2 regions of the Larsenimonas rhizosphaerae genome follow, and region 1 is predicted to be linked to the other one. Evidence: predicted binding sites of a transcription regulator. Region 1 holds the regulator's gene; the other holds the start of a gene.
The links. The regulator sigma-54, encoded in region 1, starts transcription at its own class of promoters, with help from an activator protein. The targets are predictions, from matches to a motif close to TGGCACNNNNNTTGCTNT.

Region 1 (8,085 bases):
AGTGAGCGACGAATTCTGGCATTCTTCAAGGACCCTCGGATAACAACAGTCAGAATGGCTGACACGCACCAGGTAATCAAAAGGGCAACCAGCGCGACCACCAGCAGGGGAAGCATATCAATGAAACCAAGCCACATGCTTCGAGCCTGCTGATAAAGTGGTTCAACAAATCTCATTTTCATACTCCCCAAGTCATACCGGCCGGTTCCCGTACACGCCCTGGCACAACGATGAAATACGCTGCCCCCTGTCACGGTCTTCACCTCTTCACCGAGAGTGCATCCGTTGCAACATCCAATAGCCTGCGATGGCTGCCAGCCTGAAGACATCATCAAGGCCTGCACCGCGTAAAAGACAAAGGATAGTAGCAACCCGGGAAGAGAAAGCAGTCACCTCCATCCCGCAGGCACATACGGCATCAGTACCAGACGGGCTCGGCAACATGATACATCAACGATACCTGATTAAACCGGGATTGCGCGGCGACGCAAGAAGGCCGAAAGCGGGTCGGACTGACAGCCTGACAGTGCACCAGCCACGCACACACTGTTGACCTCATATGCTAAAAACGTGCAATGGTTGCACAACGGGGGCCGCACCCGTTTAATAAGTGCCCTGGTTTACTCGGCCTGATGAGGCCACTTCTCGTACCATGCCGCTGGATTTTTCATGTCAGATACCGATGCTTTACCCTTTATAGACAGTGGCCGGCGCACGCTGGCTACTGAACGGGACGCCATCAACGGACTCATCGACACCCTGGATCATCACTTTGCTTCAGCCTGTGCGCTGATGCTTGAGTGCAAGGGCCGAATCGTCGTCACCGGCATGGGCAAGTCAGGTCATGTCGCGCACAAGATTGCAGCCACACTTGCCAGTACCGGCACGCCGGCCTTTTTCATGCACCCGGGTGAAGCCAGCCATGGCGATCTGGGAATGCTGACCGCCAGCGATCTGCTACTGGCACTATCCAATTCAGGCGAAACGGCCGAAGTAACGGCGTTGCTGCCGGTACTGAAGCGACGGGGCCTGACCATGATCGCCATGACAGGCAGAAACGATTCCTCGCTGGCCCGCCACGCAGATATCCACCTGACCATCAGCATCGAAAAGGAAGCGTGTCCGCTCAATCTGGCGCCCACCTCATCAACCACTGCCGCACTGGCGATGGGAGATGCGTTGGCCATTGCACTGCTGGAGGCTCGGGGATTCAGTGTCGAGGATTTCGCCCTCTCCCACCCGGGTGGCAGTCTGGGCAAGCGGCTGCTGCTCAAGGTCAGCGACGTCATGCATCAGGGAGAACGGCTTCCAAGCGTCACGCTGGGTGCCAGCCTGAGTGATGCGCTGGAAGAGATTTCCAGAAAGGGGCTGGGATTTACCTGTGTCGTGGATGAACATGGCACATTGTGCGGGGTCTATACTGATGGCGACCTGCGACGCACCATTGATCATCATGACAACCTTCGTGCCCTGAGCATCGACGATGTCATGACCCGGGGAGGACACACGACCTCGCCTGATCTGCTGGCCGCGCGGGCACTCAATCTGATGGAAACCTGCCGCATCACCGCGTTGGCCGTTGTGGATGAGGCTCATCGTCCCGTGGGCGTATTGCATATGCACGACCTCCTGACCCATGGTGTTGTCTAGAAGGAAGGACGCCGCGCGCTTATTTCACGCTGTGCCCATCGGGCACGGCACGGTATACGGAATTGATATGTCACATTGGCTCGATACACCCGCCTGCAGCAAGGCGGCCAGGCTTCGTCTTCTGGCACTGGATGTGGATGGTGTACTCAGCGACGGCAGGCTCCTCTATACAAGTGATCACCAGGAAATCAAGGCGTTTCACGTTCATGACGGCGTGGGGATCAAGGCCCTGCAGCGACTCGGTATTCAGGTGGCCATCATTACCGGCCGTCGCTCGCCCATGGTTGAGCGGCGCTGCAACGAGCTGGGCATCGATCATCTGATCATGGGCCGGGACGACAAGTGGGCTGCCCTGCAGGAGTTGACTCGCCAATTGGGCATCGACATTACAGAGACAGGGTACTGCGGTGATGACCTGCCGGACCTGGAAGCCATCCATCGTGCAGGCCTGGGCGCAAGCGTGCCCAATGCACCGGACTACATCCAGCAGGCAGCGGATATGGTAACCACCCGACGCGGTGGCCAGGGAGCTGTCAGGGAGCTCTGCGAATTCATCATCAACGCCCAGGGACGCTGGAACGAGGTACTGACCCATTATCACGTGGAGGACGCCGCCTCAATACCACCCGGCACGACCTCCAGCCAGTACATGGGGGAATAATCATGCGCTCCCTGCTCTCACGGATCTCCCCACGGCTCTGGTTTATCCTGATCCTGCTGATTGCCGGCGGCGTCATGGCCTGGATCGAACAGCGCGACCGGGCAAACGACACCGACACCTCGCTCGGCAGCCAGCAGGAAGCCCCCGACTACTATGCAGAAGGGGCTACCTATACTCGCTATAATGATCAGGGGGAAATCTACCAGACCCTGGCCTCGCCACGGATAACTCACACGCCGAATGATGACATGACGCATGCAGAAACGCCGGAACTGACCTGGACAGCCTCCGGTGGCGACGTCTGGCACGGCCGCGGTGATACCGGCCAGGTGGAAGGAAACGGTGAGCACATCACCCTCTCCGGTCATGCACGCCTGCGACAGCCTGACAATGACTGGACGCTTTCCACCGACACCCTGCACTACACACAGCAGGACCAGCACGCCTGGAGCGATGTAACCTCAACGTTTACCCAGGAAAACCAGACCACGACATCGAACCGGTTTGACGCCTGGATTGATCAGGACAGGGCCGTACTGGAAGGCGACGTCAAGGGCAATTACCCGCCCTCCCGGTAACAGCATTACTGACAAGGACTATTCATGATATTGCGCACTCCCCTTCGGCTGGCCGGTGGCCTGACCCTGGCGCTACTGGCTCACCAGGCGCTGGCTCTCCCCTCTGACGCCAGCAAGCCCATCCACATCAGTGCCGACAAGCTGAACCTTGACGACAAGGCCGGCACGGCGGTGTATACCGGCAACGTCGACATGACGCAGGGTACCATGCTGCTCAAGGCCAACCGCGTTGACATACAGCGTGGCAACAATGGCAATGTCTCCCGGGTTACCGCCATCGGTCAGGGTGAGCGCGCCTACCTGGAACAGAAACCCAATCCGCAGGACAGCAAGGTGCAGGGATGGGGTGACAAGGTCATTTATCACGCCGACACCCGTCGCGTGGAATTGATAGGCAATGCCAAACTGATCCAGAGTCCGGACACCTTCAATGGCGCCTACGTCGAGTACTTCCTCGATCGCCGTCAGGTCAATGCGCGAGGCGGCAAGCCAAGCAGTTCGGACAGCAGCGACCAGCGCGTGGAAATGACACTGAACCCGCAAAACAGTCAGAGCCAGTAATTCGCCATGAAAACACTGTCAGTGGCCCACCTGGCCAAAAGCTTCAAGGGCCGTCGTGTCGTCCATGACATCAGCCTCACGATTCGTCAGGGCGAGATTGTCGGCCTGCTTGGTCCAAACGGTGCCGGCAAGACCACCTCGTTTTACATGATTGTAGGGCTGGTGCAGGCAGATGCCGGCACGATCATCATTGATGACCGTGACCTGTCCCGCCTGCCCATGCACCAGCGGGCCCGCGAAGGCATTGGTTACCTCCCGCAGGAAGCCTCCATCTTTCGCAAGCTGAGTGTTGCCGACAATATCATGGCGATTCTCGAAACCCGACGCGATCTTGACAAGGCAGGCCGGCGGGCAAGGCTTGAAGAACTCCTGCAGGAATTCAATGTCACGCACATCAGGGATAACCAGGGCATGGCACTATCGGGCGGAGAACGTCGACGCGTCGAAATTGCCCGCGCGCTGGCCACCGAGCCGGATTTCATCCTGCTGGATGAACCCTTTGCCGGCGTGGACCCGATCTCGGTCGGTGACATCAAAAGCATCATTCGCCAGCTGAAGGCGCGCGGCATTGGGGTGCTGATCACCGATCATAACGTACGCGAAACGCTGGATATCTGTGACAACGCCTACATCGTGGGCAGCGGTCAGATCATCGCAGAAGGCGATACGCCATCCATCCTGGCCAACCAGCATGTCCGCGACGTCTACCTTGGGCATGAATTCAGATTGTGATGTCAGTCAGGCCAAGGATCTCATACCCTGGCATGAAAATTGCTTCAAATAGTGTTTTTTGACTTGCACGTCCCGCCAGGTCTCGATAGCGTAATCACGGACTTGTGACGACCGGGATCGTATAACGATGAAACCATCCTTGCAGCTCAGGGTCGGCGCTCACCTCACCATGACGCCGCAACTGCAGCAGGCCATTCACCTGCTGCAACTCTCGACGCTGGACTTGCGTCAGGAAATACAGCAGGCACTGGACAGCAACCCCATGCTTGAGCAGGAAGACCTGTTCGATGAGTGCGCCAGCCCAGCCGACAATGATGATGACTGGCAGGAAAGCATTCCCGACGAACTGTCTCAGGACAGCAGCTGGGAAGACAGTTTTCAGGATGCTTCCCTTGGCAGTCTGAGCAGCAGCGTCGCGCCTGCCGGCGAGTCCGATATCGAGCGCAACACCTCGGAGGATACCCTTCAGCAGCATGTTGAATGGCAGGTCATGATGCTGGACCTGGATGACCAGCAACGCGCCATTGCCGAACGATTGATTGATGCACTGGACCCCAATGGCCTGATTGCCCAGCCTCTCGAGGACATCACGGAGGGCCTGCGCGCCCAGGGGTTCGAGTCCCTGAGCGTTGCCGACGTGGAACGTACTGCCATCATGCTCCAACAGTGTGAACCGGCCGGTCTGTTTGCCAGAGACCTGCGCGAGTGCCTGTTGCTTCAGCTTGATCAACTTCCTCAGGACACTCCCCTGCTGGCTCAGGCACGCCGGTTGATTCGCCAGTTCCTTGAAGCCCTGGGCAACGGTGATACAAGGCTTCTGAAACGCCGGCTGGGCATCGATGATGAGAGTCTTGAACGAATCACATGCCTGATCAAGGCACTGGATCCACATCCCGGCCGTCAGTTCGACAGTACCAGCCACCAGTACGTTATTCCTGATCTGACTCTGCGCCACAGCACACGCCATGGCTGGCAGGTCGAGCTCAATGAAGATGCGCTACCGCGTCTTCGGCTGAATCCGGACTACAGCAGCCTGGTACGCCGTGCCGATAAAAGTGATGACAATACCTTTTTCAAGCAGCACCTCCAGGAAGCGCGCTGGTTCATCAAGAGCATCGCCAGTCGCAATGACACCCTTCTTCGAGTGGGTCGCGAGATCATGGCCCGCCAGCATCGGTATATCGACATGGGGGAAGAAGGCCTGAAACCGCTGACCCTGTCCGACATTGCAGGCGCTGTCGACATGCACGAATCCACCATCTCGCGGGTGACGACACAAAAATTCATCCATACTCCCCGCGGAGTGGTCGAACTCAAGCTATTCTTTTCAAGTCAGGTAGGGGGAAGTGGGGAAGGAGACGCCCACTCCGGCGCCGCCATTCGCGCCAGGATTCGCAAATACGTCAGTGAAGAGCCCACAAGGCGCCCCCTGTCCGATGCCCGGCTGGTTGAATTGCTCGATGACCAGGGCATCAAGGTGGCACGTCGCACTGTCGCCAAGTACCGTGAAGCGCTGGGTATACCATCTTCCAGCGAACGTCGGAAAATGGCCTGAATGACGCCGGAAAGACAAGGCTTTGCCTGACAGTAAAAAAGGTTACAATCCAGTATTCATCCGTGGGAAAAGGAGTACGCCATGCAGGTCAATATCACTGGTCATCACGTCGAACTGACAGACGCACTCAGAGAATACATCAACCAGAAACTTTCTCGACTGGAACGCCATTACGACAACATCACCAATGTCCAGGTGACCCTTTCCGTCGAAAAGGAACGCAAGCTTGCTGCCTGCACCCTGCACGCCAGCGGCGCCGACCTGCACGGCGACGCTTCCCACGAAGACATGTATGCCGCCATTGATGCGCTGGCCGACAAGCTGGACCGCCAGCTGGTCAAGCACAAGGAAAAGGCACAGGCACGCGCCCAGGGCGCTCGTTGAGATCCTGGTACTATGAAGCTTGATCAACTCCTTCCGCCCGAACGCACGCTGTTTGATGTTCAGGGCGGAAGCAAAAAAAGGGTGCTGGAATTTTTCAGCACCTTTATCGCTCAGAATATTCCCAGTCTGGATGATCAGGAGGTCTTTTCACGCCTGATCGGTCGCGAGCGGCTGGGCAGTACCGGTGTGGGCAACGGGGTAGCCATACCCCATGCCCGCAACCCGCACTGCAAGTCGCCACTGGCCAGTTTTATCCGGCTGGCAGACCCCATCGACTTTGATGCCATCGACAACGAGCCCGTGGACCTGGTGTTTGTGCTGCTCGTGCCTGAAGAAGCCGAGGATACGCACCTGACGCTTCTGGGCCAGATTGCCGAGCTGCTCAACGACAGCGAAAACCGCAGTCGTCTTCGCCATGCAACCAGTCAACGCGAACTCCATGACACCCTGACCGATCTCATACAGCAACAACACCAATAGGGTACTCATCATGCAGCTGGTCATTATCAGTGGACGTTCCGGCTCAGGAAAGTCCATTGCCCTGCAAGCGCTCGAGGACCTGGGCTTTTATGCCATCGACAACCTGCCGGCCACCCTGCTGGCACCGTTGATCGATGAGCTGGATGCAGGCAGCGTTGGACAGCGACGCATTGCCGTCAGCATTGATGCACGCAACCTTCCGGAAGCGCTGGAGCGCTTCCCCGCGCTTCTGGCGGATCTGTCCAAACGAGTAGACAGCCAGGTGGTTTACCTGACCACGGACACAAAGGCCCTGCTGGAGCGCTATGCTGCCACCCGCCGTCGACACCCGCTGACCCGCGGCAGCCAGATGACACTGGCCGAGGCCATCGAATCCGAACAGACCTATCTTGCTGCCATTCGCAACGCCGCCGACCTGATTATCGACACGACCAGTCAGTCAGTGCACGAACTGCGTAGCCAGATTGCCACGCAGGTAGCAGACCACACCAGCCGCCAGATGACGCTGACCATCGAGTCCTTCGGATTCAAGCACGGGGTACCTCTGGATGCCGATACGGTATTTGACGTGCGCTGCCTGCCTAATCCCTACTGGATACCCGCCCTGCGCAGCCATACCGGTCAGGAAAAGGAGGTTGCTGCGTTTCTCGAAGACTATGGCGATGTTACCGACATGTATAACGACATCGTCAAATGGCTGGAACGCTGGCTTCCCTCCTACACGGCAAGCAATCGAAGTTATTTTACCGTTGCCATTGGCTGCACAGGCGGCCAGCACCGCTCAGTCTACCTGGCAGAGCGTCTGGCCAGTCAGTTTGCCGGTCAGTATCCCTCCCTCAGGCTCCGCCATCGGGAGTTAAGCGTCCAGAAAGTTTTGAACGAGACTCCGAATGCTTCGCCGTGAACTGACGCTGACGAACAAGCGTGGCCTGCACGCCCGCGCAGCAACCCGCCTTGTTCAGTGCTGCCAGCCCTATCAGAGTTCCATTATCGTGTACCGTGGCCAGCACAGCGCCACGGCCAATAACGTGATGGCTCTCCTGATGCTAGCCGCCCCCTGTGGTACCCCGCTGACCATTGAAGTGGACGGCGATGATGAACAGGCGGCGCTCGACGCGATTGTGGCCCTGTTTGATGCCCGCTTTGACGAAGATGCCTGAACATCTCGTCCATGAATGACAAGGATCTGTCATGAGCAATGACCCGGTCGATACTGAAGACCACATGGACAGGCTGCACCGCGCCATTGACCGTCAGGCGACGGACCAGATATGGCGCCTGCTGAACAACACCATGGTTCCGGCCGAAGTGGCACATGCGCTGGAATCCAGCCCGCCACGTGAGCGCGAGGAACTCTGGACACAGGTGGGCCCGGAAACCCAGGGCGAGGTACTGCTGTATCTTAGCGAGGAAGTCCAGGACGAGTTTCTCGATAGGATGGACGCCGCCGAGCTGCTGACGGCGACGGAAAACCTGGACACTGA
Region 2 (8,085 bases), on a different contig from region 1:
GTCGACTACATCGGCATTGCCAACGAGCTGAAAAATGCCCTCAAGGTCTACACCGACTCGCGCGGCAGGGGGCAGCCAACCTACAGCGCCGAGGAAGCCTTCGCGGTGTTGGAAGAGAAGCTCGATATCATTCACGGCATGTTTGCCAAGGGCGCCAACCGTGAAGGCTTCGACTATAGCGGCTTCGAAGAAGCACCGCACAAACTGCTACCGCCGGCAGCCAACTACATCCTCAGTCTGGACGATGGCAAAAAGCGCTTTCTCGATAGCGTACTGAAGCTTACCAAAGCGTATTCGTTGTGCAGCACGCTGGATGAAGCCAAGGCGCTGCACAAGGAGATCGCGTTTCTATCAGCGATCAAGGCGGCATTGGTCAAGCACACCAGTACAAATCGTTCGCTGAGTGAGGAACAGAAAAATTCCGCGCTCAAGCAGATCCTCGATAACGCCGTAGTGGCCGAGGACGTGACGGACGTGTTCGCGCTCTGCGGGCTCGACAAGCCCAATATCGGTCTGCTCTCCGATGAGTTTCTCGAAGACGTGCGCCAGATGCCGTATCGCAACCTGGCTGTCGAGCTTCTGGAAAAACTGCTCAAGGACGACATCAAGGCCAAAACGCGCACTAACGCCGTGCAGGAGAAAAAGTACTCGGATCGCTTGCAGGAGACGCTGCGCAAGTACAACAACCGCGGCATCGAAACGGCCCAGGTGATCGAAGAGCTGATCGCCATGGCCAAACAGTTCAAGGCCGATATGGAGCGCGACGAGGCGCTGGGCCTGAACCCCGACGAGATCGCGTTTTACGACGCCTTGATCACCAACGAAAGCGCCGTACGTGAGCTGGGCGATGATCGGTTGCGGGCGCTGGCGGTCGAGGTCACCAACAAGCTTCGTGGCTCAACCACGGTTGATTGGCAGGTCCGGGAAAGCGTACGCGCCAAGCTTAGGATTCTGGTGCGCCGGACGCTGCAGCGCTACAAGTACCCGCCGGATAAATCGCCGGACGTCATCGAGTTGATTCTCAGGCAGGCCGAGCTTTTGTCGAATAGCTGGACCAAGTGATGAGCATGACTGAAAAGGTGACTCACTATAGCCAGAACTACGATGAAGCCTTTGAACAGCTGCCTCACTACCAGGCTTATCCACGCATGCGCCCTTTCGTGGGGCGCCTTTACGGTCATCACAGTCCGAAAATTCTGTTGATTGCTGAAAGCCATTATCTGCCACCGGAAAGCTCGCTCCATCTGGATGCGCAGCACTGGTATGAAGGCACCGAGTCGAGTTTAAGCGACTCAGATAAGCCGGGCTGGATAAATACCCGTGGCATTCTCGATAAACCGAACGGTCAGTGGAAGGCAAAAGGCCACGAAATCTACCGGCGTCTGAACCGAGCGCTCGGGGAAGCGGGATATTCAGGAGGCGGTAATCTCTTCAGATACGTCGCGTTCATGAACGGGTTCCAACGCCCTGCGATAACCGGAGATAGCCTCAAGGTTCAAAAAAAGGATATAGACGTTGCCACTGAGACACTCAATGGCGTGATCGATATCATCAAGCCTGAGCTCGTGATCTTCGTTTCAAAAAAGGCAAGCCGGCACTTGGCCAAACGGATCAATATCAAATCAAGCAGCGTTCCCCATCCGGCATGCCCCTGGTGGTATCGAGCCTCAAAACGTGGCACCGGAAAAGCGCGCTTCCTTCACTGTATTTTAGACCCGCATCCCTATAGCCAGAATTAAGTTTTCGAGTCAGCCCCATCTCATAGCATTGAGTAATACGTTTTGCGATATTCGCCAAAGCCTGCTCTGGATCGAACTGGCTTGCTTTAGCCTCTGGACCATTTAACTCACTGTTCATCGAGAAAGAATACCGTCAATAGCATCAAGCCCCCTATTACATCCCTTCCACTTTTTTAGCCATTGGTCGCGGCACATCACCGAGTTGCCGATCTGTGCTAACGCCTTCGCGCCTCGATACGCACTATGAAACGTACCGCATTCGAACACGTATTCGTCGAGAGCAACGCAATGAATAACAATACCAAGATTGACTTCGTCTACCTCTCCGAGCAGGACATGATCCGCGCCGGCGTCACCGATATGGCGGCCTGTGTGGACACCATGGAAGAGATGTTTCGCCTGTTACACATCGGCGATTACCGCATGGCCGGGCCGAACAATGACTCCCACGGCGCGATGATCACGTTCCCGGAAGAATCCCCCTTCCCCACCATGCCGAAGCCAACCGCGGATCGTCGCATGATGGCGATGCCAGCCTACCTTGGCGGCAACTTCGGCACTTCCGGCGTGAAATGGTATGGCTCCAACATCGCCAACCGCGAGAAGGGCCTGCCCCGCTCGATTTTGATGTTCACGCTGACTGATCCGGATACCGCTGCGCCGCTGGCGTACATGTCGGCCAATCTGCTGTCGGCCTACCGTACCGGCGCGGTGCCGGGTGTTGGTGCCCGGCATCTGGCCCGCAGGGATTCGCGTGTCATCGGCCTTCTGGGCCCGGGAGTAATGGGCCGCACCAGCGTGGCGGCGTTCATCGAGACCTGCCCCGATATCAATACCATCAAGGTCAAGGGGCGCAGCGAGAAAAGCGTCAACGAGTTCATTGCCTGGGCGAAGGAGCACTACCCACAGGTCAGTACCCAGGTCGTCGACAGTGTGGAAATGGTGGTGCGCGATTCCGACATCGTGACCTATTGCGCCTCCGGTGAAGTCGGTAACCCTGACGACTATCCGATGGTCAGGCGCGAGTGGGTCAAGCCAGGGGCGTTTCTGGCGATGCCCGCCCCCTGCAACTTCGATGCCGGCATGGAAGCCCCCGATGTTCGCAAGGTGCTCGATGACACCGGCCTTTATGAAGCCTGGTACGAGGAAGTGCCCAAGCCCGCACATAACTGCATCCCGCTGATCGGCTTGAAGTTCATGGACATGATTCACGCCGGAATGCTCGAGGCTGGTGCACTGGAAGATCTGGGCGCGATTGTCTCCGGCGATAGCCCCGGCCGCAAAAACGACGATGAGATCATCATGATGTCGGTCGGCGGCATGCCGGTCGAGGATGTTGCCTGGGCAACGGTCATCTATCGCAGGGCCGTGGAACAGGGTATCGGCGTCAAGCTGAACCTGTGGGACGAACCCGCTCTGAAATAAGCCAGCAAGCCGCCTGTTTGCGGGTATCGGTACTACCGCCGGTATCCGCCCCTTTCATCGACTTCAATGCGAGCACTCCATCATGACCCTGATCACCAAAGTCAAAACCGGCTCCCCCTTCGAAAACCATGCCAGCTACTCCCGTGTGGTGGCCGTCGATAACTGGATCCTTGTGTCCAACACTGCCGGGCGTAACCCGGACACCAAGGAAATTCCCGATGACGTCGGCGAACAATTGAAGCAGGTGTTCGCCAACATCGAACGCGGCCTTGCTGCCGTCGACAGCAGCCTTGCCGATGTCGTTTCCGTGAAAATCTTCATCCAGAACCCGGCCGATACCGAAACCGTCATGGGCCTGTTCGGCGAGACCATGCGTGGCATCGACCCCGTCATCACCGTGACCTGCCCCCCCCTGGGCGCCGAAGTCTACAAGGTCGAGCTGGAAGTAACCGCCTATCGCGGCGCCAGCCGTGCCGACATCAATCTGATCGACACCTCGGCACGGTAGGACGACACTCGGCCCCTTGATTTGAATCAACGCGGTGTAACCGGACAGGCCATTACACCGCGTTGAATCACCGACCACCAGGACACGCTCATGGCACCGACAATCGCACCCGTCGAGACTTCTACCGACTTTCCTGCCTCGACCACCGTGGTCATCATCGGTGGCGGCATCATCGGCCTGACCGCCGCCCTGACCCTCGCCGAGCGAGGCATTCCGGTCGTCGTGCTGGAAAAGGGCCGGCTGGCCGGAGAGCAATCCTCCCGTAATCTGGGCTGGGTTCGAAAGACCAACCGCCATCACGAGGATGTACCGCTGGCGCTCGCCTCTGACAGGCTGTGGTCCACCATGGCCGAACGCACTGGCCACGATGTCGGCTACCGTCAAGCAGGCATCATGTTTCTATCGCGCACGGCCGATCAGCTTGCCGTGCACGAAGCCTGGCTCAAGTCAGTGACCGATCTATCTCTTGATTCGAAAATACTGAGCCCCCGCGAGATCGACGCCCAGGTGCCAGGGGGGCGCGGGGACTGGGCCGGTGCCATCTTCACGCCGTCCGACGGGCGCGCCGAACCGACGCTGGCCTCCAGCGCCATTGCCCGCGCGGCCATCGCCCACGGTGCGGTAATCATCGAGCATTGCGCGGTGCGCAACATTACTCGCTCCGGTGGCCGCGTCAGTGGGGTGGTGACCGAGCAAGGCGAGATCCGCTGTGATCAGGTGCTATTGGCTGGCGGCATGGGCTCACGGCGCTTTCTGGGCAACCTTGGCATTTCACTTCCGACGCTCCCGCTCGTCGTATCGGTATTCCGTACCGGCGCCATGGAAGGCCCTACCGATGTCGCCGTCGGTGGCCCGGATTTCTCGTTCAGAAAGCACAAGGATGGCGGTTTTATCGTCACTCAGCGCGGTGCACTGGATGCCCCGCTGACGCTGGATCATCTGCTGGTCGGTTCCAAATACCTGAATGCCCTGCGTACGCAGCGCGGGTTGCTTCGGGTCTCGCTGGGCAAGCATTTCTGGCGGGACCTCACACAGAAAAGGCGCTGGAAGAATGGGCAATCGCCGTTCGAGCGTACGTGCGCCCGCACCACGGACCCAGCGATCAACCAGGGGCTCAACGATGAAGCGTATCGCAACCTGTCGGCAGCCTGGCCAGTGTTCTCGAACATGACCGTGGAAGAATCCTGGGCGGGAATGATCGATATCACGCCGGATTCAAACCCGGTCATCGATGCCGTGCCGGGCGTGCCGGGGCTGACACTGGCCACCGGCTTCTCCGGCCATGGGTTCGGCACCTCTCCAGCGGCAGGCCAGCTCGCAGCCGACCTTGTCATGGATCATGAGCCGATCATCGATCCACGGCCCTATCGGTTCGGCCGATTTTAGGGGGCAGACGCGTGGGGGCGGCGGCTACGCCGCGCCCTGCCGGTTGGCCGACAGTGCACGGTCACGAGTGGCAGAGGGCAGCTCCTGAAACAGCCGCCGGTATTCCCGGCAGAAGTAGCTTTGATGGAAGAACCCCTGGCCGGCAGCCGCATCCGCCAGTCGCTGGGTGGGATCCTGAAGCAGGCTGCGCCGCACGGCATTGAGCCGAAGGGCGCGCAGATAGGTCACCGGCGACTGCCCCACCTCGGCCTGAAAGCTGTACTGAAGCGTACGCCGTGAAATCTTCAGCTGATCACAGAGGGCCATCAGTGACGGCGGGTCATCCGGGCGACTGTGGATCAGCGACTGGCAGTAATCAACGATGTAGCGCCGGGTCCGATAGTTGCTGGCATCCAGCTCGACGGTGAGCACATCACTGCCGAGCAACAGCTCGATGCTCTCCTCGAGCTGGCGCGTCAGGGAACGCTGCAACGCCATGGGCACTGGTTCATCGCGGAACCGGTGTCTCAGATAGTCGGTCATCCACTGCCACTGGCTGCGCACCTGATTCAGACACGCATGCGATACCTCAAGTTGACGTAGACGATGCTCATCGCGTGCCAGCCATTCATGACGGCCTCGGTCAACCGAGATCACCAGCAGATCGTAGCTGGATTGCGATACACCCCAGAACTGATCGCAGCTTGGCAGTACGGTCAACGTATCGGCTTTGAAATGATCATCCCTGGACCAGAGAAGGGGGGTTACCAGATGCCATTGCGATTCAGGAAAATGCATGCGTTGCGACAGCCCCAGATTGGCGCTTTCGCGAAACAACCGCACTTTCTCGCTCGAGATATCAACGATCTCTCCCGAGAACAGCCCGGCTTCTATCTGGCTGGATTCATGCTGCCATCCTTCAAGACGCTGTGCGTGTTCGGCAGCATCAAGGTAATGATGGAACGTGATTGTCATCAATGACTCCTTCGGGCGCATGGCACGTAATTTGCTTTATTGCCGTAAGCGCTCCGGTCGGACCATGGAAATGCTTGACCAATGGATGGTGGTGTCAGACCGTTTTTTTTCTTAGCGTCGACCAAACCATTAAATTATTAATGAAAATGGTGACCCAATGCCAACCACGAATGCAATTTCAATGTCGTTAGATGCCTGGCTTGGCGCTGTAAGGCAAACCTGTGGCCATTTTGATTGCATCACGGGCGACCGTCGAAGCTTTCAGGGCAGCATAGCGAACCGCTCCAACGGCGGTATCGATATTGCCAATATCGTCACGAATGTCGAAAAGATTACCAGCAGCAGTGCCCAGCGGCGCAATGAAGATCGCCATTGTTTTCTGGTGGTGCAGAAACAGGGGCACGCCACACTGATACAGAACAGTACCCACATTACCCTGCGTCCGGGCGAAATGGCACTGATGGATTCCATCAGTGCCTGGGATATCGTTCCCCACGGGCTGATCGAGCATGACTCCCTGCATCTTTCGCGCAGCGATGTAGTCAGGCGCTTCGGTAACATGACCATTCCCTTCATGAAGGTCACGGGCGACTGTGCCAGCAGCCAGATCCTGCAACTGGTGGTCAACCGGATGGTTACCGAAGCACTGCCCTCGACCGATGAACGCGAGCGCGGTATCTCGGACTCCCTGGTCGCGCTGCTGCCGGCGATCCATCAGCACCAGGCCCTCACGCCATCGTTTCTGGACGAAGCCGATGGCACGCTGTTTACCTGCGTACAGCAATTCATCGACCAGCATCTGCATGAAGAGGACATCGGCCCGGAGCGGCTGGCAAGCGTCTTCCATATGTCGGTGCGTCAGCTCTATCGCCTGTTCGAACAGCACGAGGAAACGGTATGTCGTTATGTTCAACGCCGGCGGCTGGCACGCTGTGCCGAGGAACTGGCCAGCCCTACGTTGATGAAGCGCTCGATCACTCAGATCGCCTACAAATGGGGCTTTACCGATTCGGCGCACTTCAGCCGCTCTTTCAAGCGTGAGTTCGCAAGTTCGCCACGGGAATATCGTCGCTCGCGCCTGGAGTACGCGGCCTGACGCATATACGCGGCAATACCGCACACGACATCGATGGCTCACGCACGCAAACGCCCATGACAGTACAGGCCATCGGCGCGACATGATTAAAGGCAGTACCTGAGCGCAGGATTCGAAAAAGGCATCGGTAATTGTGCCAGCCCCGTGCCGATCAGGGATAAACGCCAGCGGGCAGAAGCGATGGTGCCGACCCGGCAGAGCCGGGTCGACGGTGCGCTCAGTAGGCGATACAGATCGACTTGAGTTCGGTATAGGCGTTGACCGCTTCCGGACCGAATTCCTTGCCGATGCCTGACATCTTGACCCCACCAAACGGCATGGCCGGATCGAGCGTCACGTGGGTGTTGACCCAGACGATTCCGGCCTCGATGCGTGGCGTCATTGTCATGGCCCTGGACAGACTCTCGGTCCAGAGGCTGGCTCCCAGACCGTACTCGCTGTCGTTGACCATGCGCAGGGCCTCTTCCTCATCATCGAAGGGGATTACGGTCAGTACCGGCCCGAAGACCTCTTCGCGAGCGATTTCCATGTCGTGGGTCGCACCGCTGATCACCGTGGGCGAGATATAAAAGCCTTCGGCCGGCACCTTGTTGCCGACATGCACGTTGGCGCCATGATCACGCGCACGGTCAATATAGCCCTGCACGCTTACCTGCTGACGTTTGGATACCAGCGGGTTGACCTGTGCCTCGGGGTCGATGCCCGGGCCTGCCTGCATGGTATCGACGGCCCTGGCCAACTGTTCGCAGAAGCGGTCATGCAGACTTGAGTGAACATAGAAGCGCGATGCCGCCGCGCAGACCTGTCCCTGATTGAACAGCCCGCCCATCAATGCGCCATTGACCGCCTTTTCAAGGTCGGCATCTTCAAGCACCAGCATCGGGTTCTTGCCACCGAGTTCCAGCGAAAAGCGCGCCATGTGCTCGACCGCAGCGTGACCGATCTGCTTGCCGATTTCAGTACTGCCGGTGAAGGTT

Region 2: a site for sigma-54 is predicted at 6,033-6,050, ahead of feaR (transcriptional regulator FeaR). Genes of this name have one in related genera too.

What each region holds. Positions count from the first base shown of each region.
Region 1 is NZ_JAPIVE010000001.1:1,283,729-1,291,813, forward strand. Features, by position in the region: gene OQ287_RS05975 (mechanosensitive ion channel family protein) at 1-176, opposite strand, end outside; gene OQ287_RS05980 (KpsF/GutQ family sugar-phosphate isomerase) at 670-1,650, shown strand; gene OQ287_RS05985 (KdsC family phosphatase) at 1,718-2,311, shown strand; gene lptC (LPS export ABC transporter periplasmic protein LptC) at 2,314-2,889, shown strand; gene lptA (lipopolysaccharide transport periplasmic protein LptA) at 2,914-3,450, shown strand; gene lptB (LPS export ABC transporter ATP-binding protein) at 3,457-4,182, shown strand; gene OQ287_RS06005 (RNA polymerase factor sigma-54) at 4,304-5,737, shown strand; gene hpf (ribosome hibernation-promoting factor, HPF/YfiA family) at 5,819-6,121, shown strand; gene ptsN (PTS IIA-like nitrogen regulatory protein PtsN) at 6,134-6,601, shown strand; gene rapZ (RNase adapter RapZ) at 6,612-7,505, shown strand; gene OQ287_RS06025 (HPr family phosphocarrier protein) at 7,492-7,761, shown strand; gene mgtE (magnesium transporter) at 7,793-8,085, shown strand, end outside.
Region 2 is NZ_JAPIVE010000004.1:265,681-273,765, forward strand. Features, by position in the region: gene OQ287_RS13895 (type I restriction endonuclease subunit R) at 1-1,062, shown strand, start outside; gene OQ287_RS13900 (uracil-DNA glycosylase family protein) at 1,062-1,739, shown strand; gene OQ287_RS13905 (tyramine oxidase subunit B) at 2,028-3,164, shown strand; gene OQ287_RS13910 (Rid family hydrolase) at 3,247-3,672, shown strand; gene OQ287_RS13915 (NAD(P)/FAD-dependent oxidoreductase) at 3,763-5,058, shown strand; gene OQ287_RS13920 (helix-turn-helix domain-containing protein) at 5,083-6,012, opposite strand; gene feaR (transcriptional regulator FeaR) at 6,170-7,108, shown strand; gene OQ287_RS13930 (aldehyde dehydrogenase family protein) at 7,326-8,085, opposite strand, start outside.